4 regions of the Chelativorans sp. M5D2P16 genome follow, and region 3 is predicted to be linked to each of the others. Evidence: predicted binding sites of a transcription regulator. Region 3 holds the regulator's gene; each other region holds the start of a gene.

What was found. The regulator LexA, encoded in region 3, represses DNA repair genes until DNA is damaged. The targets are predictions, from matches to a motif close to TGTTCNNNNTGTGTTCNG.
Region 1: a site for LexA is predicted at 1,223-1,240, ahead of uvrA (excinuclease ABC subunit UvrA). Genes of this name have one in related genera too.
Region 2: a site for LexA is predicted at 1,221-1,238, ahead of SIN08_RS18750 (metallopeptidase family protein). Genes of this name have one in related genera too.
Region 4: a site for LexA is predicted at 1,298-1,315, ahead of SIN08_RS13820 (sel1 repeat family protein). Genes of this name have one in related genera too.

Annotation. Positions count from the first base shown of each region.
Region 1 is NZ_JAXQNM010000008.1:197,951-200,146, forward strand. Features, by position in the region: gene uvrA (excinuclease ABC subunit UvrA) at 1-1,054, opposite strand, end outside; gene SIN08_RS03920 (universal stress protein) at 1,946-2,196, shown strand, end outside.
Region 2 is NZ_JAXQNM010000038.1:206,009-208,204, forward strand. Features, by position in the region: gene SIN08_RS18740 (DUF6504 family protein) at 1-284, opposite strand, end outside; gene SIN08_RS18745 (hypothetical protein) at 208-1,200, opposite strand; gene SIN08_RS18750 (metallopeptidase family protein) at 1,369-1,812, shown strand; gene SIN08_RS18755 (DUF1737 domain-containing protein) at 1,897-2,103, opposite strand; gene SIN08_RS18760 (CoA ester lyase) at 2,100-2,196, opposite strand, start outside.
Region 3 is NZ_JAXQNM010000023.1:170,396-172,591, reverse strand. Features, by position in the region: gene SIN08_RS10870 (ComEC/Rec2 family competence protein) at 1-951, shown strand, start outside; gene lexA (transcriptional repressor LexA) at 967-1,683, opposite strand; gene glp (gephyrin-like molybdotransferase Glp) at 1,781-2,196, opposite strand, start outside.
Region 4 is NZ_JAXQNM010000026.1:5,713-7,908, forward strand. Features, by position in the region: gene SIN08_RS13815 (acetyl/propionyl/methylcrotonyl-CoA carboxylase subunit alpha) at 1-641, shown strand, start outside; gene SIN08_RS13820 (sel1 repeat family protein) at 908-1,174, opposite strand; gene SIN08_RS13825 (DUF2147 domain-containing protein) at 1,541-1,885, shown strand; gene SIN08_RS13830 (glutathione S-transferase family protein) at 2,018-2,196, opposite strand, start outside.

The DNA of each region.
Region 1 (2,196 bases), on a different contig from region 3:
AACCGAACTCCTTGCCGAGCGCTTCCAGCGTCTGCAGGTAATAGGGAGAGGTTGACTTGGCCCAAGGCTGAATGGCGCCTTCGCGCAGCACCGCGTTCTCGTTCGGAACCACCAGTTCCGGGTCGATGGCGCGCTGGCTGCCCAGTCCGTCGCAGGTGGGGCAGGCGCCGGCGGGATTGTTGAAGGAGAACAGACGCGGCTCGATCTCGGGAATGGTGAAGCCGGAAACGGGGCAGGCGAACTTTTCCGAAAAGAGCAGCCGCTCGTGCGTTTCGTTCTTCGATTTGTTGGCCGCGCCGCCTTCCGCCGTTTCTTCCTCAGGCAGCGGCCGGTCCGCAAACTCGGCCACGGCAAGGCCGTCCGACAGTTTGAGGCAGGTCTCGAGCGAGTCGGCCAGGCGCGTGGCGAGATCGGGCCGGACCACCACGCGGTCCACCACCACGTCGATATCGTGCTTGTACTTCTTGTCGAGTGCAGGCGCGTCGGCGATCTCGTAGAATTGGCCGTCGACCTTGACGCGCTGAAAGCCCTTCTTCTGGAGCTCGGCGAGCTCCTTGCGGTACTCGCCCTTCCGCCCGCGCACGATGGGGGCGAGGACGTAAAGCCTCGTGCCTTCCTCGAGCGTCAGCACCCGGTCGACCATCTGGCTTACCGTCTGGCTTTCGATGGGAAGCCCCGTTGCCGGTGAATAGGGCACGCCCACGCGCGCGAACAAAAGGCGCATGTAATCGTAGATCTCGGTGACCGTGCCGACGGTCGAGCGCGGGTTCTTCGATGTCGTCTTCTGCTCGATGGAGATCGCCGGCGACAGCCCGTCGATCTCGTCGACGTCCGGCTTCTGCATCATCTCCAGGAACTGCCGGGCATAGGCCGACAGGCTTTCGACATAACGCCGCTGCCCCTCGGCATAGATCGTGTCGAAGGCGAGCGACGATTTGCCCGAGCCCGACAGCCCGGTCATGACGATCAGGCGCTCGCGTGGCAAGTCCAGATCGACGTTCTTCAGATTGTGCTCGCGCGCGCCGCGAATGGAAATCAGCTTGTTTTCGGGCATGCCCCGTCGCTGCCTTGTCTCAATCGGTTCGGTGTGGCCGGCTGGTGCCGGCCAGGGCTCATGTAGGAAATGCGCAGCACATGTCGATGGCGCCACCGCATTCCGCGCCCATCCATTGCCGGAGGCCTGCACCTCTTTTCCAAGTTTTTGCCCGACAGGGCAAGTGGAAAGAACAAAGAACGAACGGTCTCCTGACATCCTCCTGCTAGCGCTTCGCATGCCCACGCTCGCGCTCGGCTTTGAAGGGAAGCGGAGGCACGTCTTGACGGGGAGCGCATGCAGGCGCACATTGACCATATCCGCTGGTCGACGGTTCATGACGACACGGTCTTGAACGCAGTGCCCGATCGGCGCGATACAAGGCAATGGACGAGGAGGGAGGCATGACTCCACCCGACTGTTCCAGCGGCTCCGCCGATAGCGCGGAGCCACAGCCGCGTCGGTCCTGACGCCGGTAAGCACGGCCCAGCGGGGCAACGGCCGGGCGGGAGAAGACCCGGCCTCGAAGGCTGAGATGGCCAGCGCCACGCGGCTGCTACCCATATAGTTGACTGGATTAAGTACAGGACGTGTCTCGCACCGCCCTGAAAGTTGCCGGCGATGCGTTCCGGCAAAAATGTAATAGCCCCGTGCGCTCGAGAACCAGGCAGCGACGGGGCTTTTCCGTTCCAAGTCGATTCACCGGTTCAGCGCCTTTCCACGCGTGAACGGAGGCGTGGCGCTGTAAGCTGGAAGCGAGCGCCCAGATTGTCGGTGACAAGGTGAAACCGATGAATCTTGCCCTATCTCAATGATTTCAGCGTTACGCGCATGATTGCTTCCCGTGTTGGGCCGTAATGGCTTTCGCCGGTGAAGTCCGTTGCAATGAAGAGTTCAAGGAGGATCGCGGCGATGTACAAGAAAATTCTGGTTCCGGTCGATCTGGCGCACGCGGACAAGCTTCAAAGGGCTCTGGATGTTTCCTCCGATCTTGCGAAACACTATGGCGCCTCCATCTGCTATGTCGGCGTGACGACGGCGCTGCCGAGCGGTGTGGCGCATTCCGAGGCCGAGTTCGCTCAGAAGCTGGAGCGCTTCGCCGCCGAGCAGGGCGCGAAGCACGGGCTGTCGGTCGAGACGAAGGTCGCCGAGAGCCATGATCC
Region 2 (2,196 bases), on a different contig from region 3:
CCGCCGAAGAGATGGGCGCAGCCGGTGATGTCGAGGAACAGGCCGTCGGCGCCGTCGAGGGCGACAAGTGGGGTATAGCGGTCGCACCAGTCGGCGAGTCCCGTAAGCAGGTGGCGGTCGGCTTCCGGATCGGCCTCGACGACCTCAAGGGAAGGATGCATGGCACGGGCATCGGCCACGCCGAGGCCGGGCCTCAGCCCCAGCGCCTCAGCCCGCTCGTCGAGGGCCAGGATGCGCTGGGCGTTCTTCTCGCGATGGCTGATCGCCAGGGGCGGGTGCCGCATCGGCACGCCGCAGCGCCACGACCGTCCCGCCCGCTGCCGGAAGATGCGGTCGGTGGGCAGGTGCGGGAACCAGAGCGCGAGAATACGCTGGCCGGATTTCGTAAAAAGCGAGGACATCGGGGTTCCACTCCAGAACGAATTCTCCCGGCAAGGAGGTGGGGCTCTTGCCGATGGCGACGGTGAAGGCGGGATGGCCGATCGAATCTTCAAGCGCGCCCGACAGGGTCGAGCGCGGCACGGCCGGTGCGGACGAGACGTGGAAACGGACGGGTGCCGCCGTCGGCTCGGCGAAGGACGCCGCACGGACCAGGAAAACGGGCCTGCCCCTCTCCTGCGCCCGCCGGTTGAGGCGCCGGGTGGCCGTGAGGTCGAGACGGGCGGGGTTACCGCGGATTTCCAGAACGACTGCGGCAAAATCGTCCAGGCGGGAGGCCTCCTCGGCGATCCACAACGCATCGGCAAGCTTCCCGGCGGCGCAGAACAGAAGGTCATGCGCCGGCAGGCCGAAGACCCTTTTCAGGCCGGGCGCGTAGGGAAAACCGGCTTCGCGGACGAGATCCGCCGTGCCGATCCAGCACACGGCCCTTCTTTTTTCCGGGCGCCGCCCCTCCTTGCGCAGCAAGGAAGAAAGGGCAAGGGCGAAGCCGGCTGCCGCGCCGGCGTCGCGGGCGGCGGGAGCGTGGATCTCGGTCAGCGCCCCCCGCGGCACGCCGCCGGCAAGCGCATTGTCGAGCCCGGCCGCACCGGTTTCGAGAAAAGCGCCGGCTGCCGCCCCGCGCATGGCCGAAACACCGCGGCGAAGCACCGGGTCCTCCTCGCCCGGAGCGGCAAGCCGCTCGGGCAGGACGCCCTCGATTCTGGCAATTTCCCGGCGCAGGGCATAAATCGTCTTCTGCGCCGTGGCATTGCGCGCCATGGCGTTCGCTCCAGTTCGAATGTTCTTGTTATGTTCCTATCGATTCCAGAGCCAGCGCCCGGAGTCAAGAAGGATTTTATTCCTTCTGCATCTGTCTTCGCCTCTCGAGTGACACGCACACTCGAATCCTGCGCGTGAAAACGCTATATGCGCGGCAAAGGACACGAAATGGCACGCATCTATCAGACCCGCGCCTGGCACGACCAGCTTTCACCATCGCTCGCGGAATTCGAGCTCCTGGCGATGGAGACCTACGCGAACCTGCCGGACGATTTCCGCAAACTCACGGGCGACATCATCATCCAGGTCGTCGAGTTCCCGAGCGAGGAAATCATGGACGACCTGGCGCTGGAGACGCCGTTCGACCTGCTCGGCCTGTTCGAGGGACGCGGCATTGCCGAGCGCTGGAACCCGGCCACCGGCGAGGGCCCCAACCGCATCACCCTCTACCGCCGGGCGATCCTCGACTACTGGGCCGAGAACGAGGAGACCCTGGGCGACATCGTCGCCCATGTGTTGATCCACGAGATCGGCCACCATTTCGGCCTGTCCGACGACGACATGGCGCGCATCGAGGAAGCGGCGGACGAGTGGCCGCATCCGGGCATGTAAATTCTCACGGCAGCGGCGGTCCCGCATTCAGCGCAATCCCGGAAAACGCAGGTTTGTCCGGAACGACGCGCATGCTGCGAGTGTTCAATAGTCCCCGAGCCTGACCTCCGGCGTGTAGTCCACCCCTTCCACTTCCTTGTAGACCGCCTGGCCGCAGCGCATCGTCTTCGTTTCGAGGTCGAAGGCGTAGGTCGGGTTGCCGTGCAGCAGCCAGCCCTTGTTCAAGGCCGCCGTGACCTTGTGGCAGAAGCCGGAATCGTCCGGGCCTGTCAGGAAGCGGTAGAGCCTCATGTCTCTTTCTCCTTAATTTGCCGCGCCTTGGCGAGCACGCCTTCGGCCATCTCCAGATGCAGACGCTCGATCATGCGGCCGTCGAGGGAGATA
Region 3 (2,196 bases):
TTCCTCGTCGGCCTGTCGGCCACCTCGCTCATCGCCGGTACGGCCACCGCGATCTACGGCGTCTGGCATTTCCAGCGCGTGACCCCGCTGGCACTGCCGGCCAATCTGACGGCAATGCCGGTCGTATCCGTCTTCGCCATGCCCGCCGCGGTGCTGGCGATACTGTCCATGCCCTTCGGGCTCGATGGGATATTCCTGAAAGCGATGGGACAGGCGATCGCCGCCGTGGTGGCTATCGCCGAGTGGTTTTCGACCCATTCGCCTGTGGATGCCGTCGGCCTCATCCCGCTCACGGCCATGCTTTTCTTTACCGGTGCGCTGCTTGTCCTGGTGGTCTCGACCACGTGGCTGCGCCTGCTGGCGCTGCCGCTCGCCGCCGCCGGCGTGGTTTTTCTCGCCATGCGGCAATTGCCGCACGTCGTGATTACGGAAGATGCAACGCTCGTCGGTCTGTCCGGAGAAGGCGCCTTGCTCGCCGTGAACCGCACCCGCCCGAACGGCTTCACCATGGACGACTGGACGCGGGCACTGGCAGCTGGAACCGTCGTGAAGCCGACGAATGTAGAGACGGGTGCGCCGCAGCCGCAAAACGCGGAGAAGACGAGGTTTCATTGCGGTGAAGACCTGTGCCTCGCCCGCCACGAAAGCGATGCCCTAATAGCCCATGCCGCAACCCCCAAGGCCGCCCGTGCAGCCTGTGCCGGCGCCGACCTTGTCGTTCTCGATGATGCCGTGACGAGCGATCCTTGCGGCCCGGCACCAGCCGCAACCGTCGTCACCAAGCGCGATCTGGCGCATTACGGCAGTGCGGCGATCTTCTTCGAGGAAAATCCGAGCGCGGAAGGCAGCGGGAAAGCGCGGATAACCTTCGCAATCACCAAGCCGTGGCGGCCGTGGCACGCTCACCGTGCCTGGTCGCGGGCCGCCCGGGGGCTACCCCCACATCGCTGAAGACGGCCGTCCGCCTCAATAGCGCCGGATGAGGCCGACCAGCCGGCCCTGCACCTTCACCCGGTCGGGACCGAAAATGCGCGTCTCGTAGGCGGGATTGGCCGCTTCCAGTGCGATGGAAGCACCCTTGCGGCGGAAGCGCTTGAGCGTGGCTTCCTCCTCATCGACGAGGGCCACGACGATCTCGCCCGGATTGGCGGTCTGCGTCTCCCGGATGATGACCGTATCGCCGTCGAAGATGCCGGCCTCGATCATCGAATCGCCCTTGACCTCCAGTGCATAGTGCTCCCCGCCCGACAGCATGTCCGGCGGAACGCCCACCGAATGCGTCTGATGCTGAATGGCCTCGATGGGGACGCCGGCGGCGATGCGCCCCATGACGGGAACCGAAACGACGCTCACGCCGTCCTCGTCATTGTCGGCGGCCGGCTTGGTGGGCGCCGGGGCGTTGCGGCTCTGGCCACCTTCGATGACGCTGGGCGAGAACGTTCGCTGTCCGCCGAGGCCCGGGGCGATCGACTCGGGCAGGCGCAAGACCTCCATCGCGCGTGCGCGGTTGGGGAGGCGGCGGATGAAACCACGCTCCTCCAGGGCGGTGATCAGCCGATGAATGCCCGACTTCGAGGCAAGGTCCAGCGCCTCCTTCATCTCGTCGAAGGAAGGAGGAATGCCCGTCTCCTTGAGACGGTTGTGAATGAAAAGCAGCAGCTCGTGCTGTTTGCGCGTCAGCATCGGTTCCACCCCGGGAATCATCATAAACAAAACCAGAACATAAGGTAGACGTTCCAGTTGTGTTCCGCAAGGGTGAAAAATCAGCGTTACCTTCCGGTTAACGCAGCATCAGAACCTGGCAGGGCTCACCCGCCTCGCTCGCGCGGGCGCCGGGCTCACGCAGAATGAGCGCGTTGGCGTCGGCAAGCGTGGTCAGCATGGAGGAATCCTGAACCGTGAAGGGCGTGGCAACGAGCCCGCGCGGACCGTTCTCGACGCGCGCACGCACATAATCGCGGCGCTCATCGTTTGCCTTCATCGGCGCGGCCAGCTCGGCCGCACGCAGATCCGGTGCGAAGGAGCGGCCGCAAAGCCCGGCGATGAGCGGGCGCAGGAAGAGATGCGCGCAGACGAGGCTGGAGACGGGATTGCCGGGCAATCCCAGGACGCGGCTTCCCTGCAGGCGGCCGAATATCAGCGGCTTGCCGGGCCGCATGGCGATCCTCCAGAAAGCGAGTTCCATACCTTGTGCCG
Region 4 (2,196 bases), on a different contig from region 3:
GGTTGATCGAACGCCACCGGGAAGCGCTGATCCGGGTGGCGGAGCCGGACGGAAAGACCGTGGCGCAGGCTGCGCTCGCAGCCTCCGGCGCCGCCTATCGGCCCGAGGCCACGGATCCGTTCGAGGCGATCTCGGCCTATGCCCACTATCATCCACCCGCGCACCGGCGCACCATCCATCATGGCGGGCGGGCACTGCCGCATGCGATCACCGGGCTTGGCGACGGGCGCTTTGCGGTGTTGCTGGAGGGTACCAAGGACGCGGTGACACTGTCGCCGGCGGCGGATCGGGAAACGGCCGCGTGGCCGGGACACGTGACGCTGTTCAGAGGCGCCGACAGCCATACCTTCGCACTGCAAGACCCGTTGGAAGACGCCGAGGCGGCGAGCGGCGGGGAAAGCCTGCGCGCGCCGATGCCGGGGCTCGTCAAGCTGGTCCGCGCCACCGCTGGGGAAAAGGTCAAAGTGGGACAGCCGCTCCTGGTGCTCGAGGCGATGAAGATGGAGCACACGGTCACCGCGCCGCATGACGGGATCATCGCAGAGATCGCCGCCGAGGGCGCCCAGGTGAGCGACGGGACGGTGCTGGTGCGGTTTGCCGAAGCGGCCATGCCGTCCAGGGCTGGACGAACGGAGAACTAGGTGGGACGAATTCAGCGGGATTGCCGGGCGTGCCTTCGCCCTCGCCCTTCGACAGGCTCAGAATGAGGACGAAAGCAGTTGGAGCTGTGGTACGACACGAACCTTCATGGTGAGCCTGTCGAACCAAGGGCTGCCGTACGCATAGGATAACGCCGCGCCGGCGCTCGGCCGGTCGCGGCGTTCTTCAGCAGCGTATCTCTGTCCGCCCGCCCCCTTTCGTCGCCAGCGGACGATACGTGCCGGCGCCCCCGCACTACCCGGTGTTCTCAGTGGGCCGTCATCCATTCGCGCGCTGCGCGCAGGGCACGGGCGATGTCGGCCTTGGACATGCCTGCCGCGAGTTCGGAACGCATTTCGGCGGCACGGCCGGAGCCCTTGATCGCGGCGATGTTGAACCATTTGTGGGCGGCGACCAGGTCGACATCGCAGTCACGCCCGGTCGCATACATCATGCCGAGTTGGAAAAGAACGTCGGCCTGCGTACCGGCGCCGATCGCGCCGGAAGCTGCCTCATGAAAATCGAAACGCGCCATTTCAAATCCCCGTTTTCACCCTGAGAGCGGCCCGCCATCTTGTTGTTTGTAGCGGTGCTGCGATGGTTTCGAAGGATGAAGCCGAGGCTTGAAATCGCCGTTAAATAGCTTGATTAATTTGAAGAAAACAAAGTTCAAACATTCGGTAAATAGGCGGAATCCGTTAAGGATGGAAACCCCGGCAACGCCGGTGTTTGAAAGTGGGCGGCCGGCAAAAAGTTAATGCCCGCATCAACCCTTTGCTAACCACGACAAAAGCCGCACCGACGTGAATGCTTCACCTGCGGCGCTAGCCAACCGCACGAAACTTCCCCGAGGCGGCCAAATCCTTTATCCTTACGTGTGCGTAAGCTGGGGAGGAAAAGCATGTTCCGCAACACGCTCCTTCTGGCGGCGCTCCTGGCGGTATCGGCCGGGCCAGCGCTTGCCGATCCGATCGAAGGACGGTGGAAGACGCGGTCCGGCAACACCGCCGAGATCGCCGCCTGCGGCCAGGCCTTCTGCATCACGCTCAGGAGCGGGCCCCATGCCGGCAAGGCGGTCGGGCGCTTCGAGGCGCAAGGCGACGGCAGCTATTCCGGCACGGTGACGGACCCGAAGAACGGCAAGACCTACAAGGGCAAGGGAAGCCTGGAGGGGGACGTCTTCACCATGGGCGGCTGTGTGCTGGGCGGCCTCATCTGCCGCAACGAGCGCTGGTCGCGGCTATAGCGGTTCAGCCCCTTCGGGGAAATTTGCAGGAGGCAGCAAGAGCGTGGCGATGCCGCGCGCGATTACGCGCGCACTCGTGCTGACTGTCCGGCGGGACGATCCGGCGAACGGCCGCCCCGCCCCTGCTTCCCGTCAGGCGCGGGCGCGCTGTCCGAAGAGGACCTTTTTGGCCTCCTCGTCCTCGGCGATGTTGCGGCGATGTTCCTGGCCGACGGCGAGGCCGCGCTCCACGGCGGGCCGCGCCGTCACCGTCTCGAACCAGCGCTTCAGATGGGGGAAATCGTTGAGGTCCTGTCCCTGGTTCTCGTGCG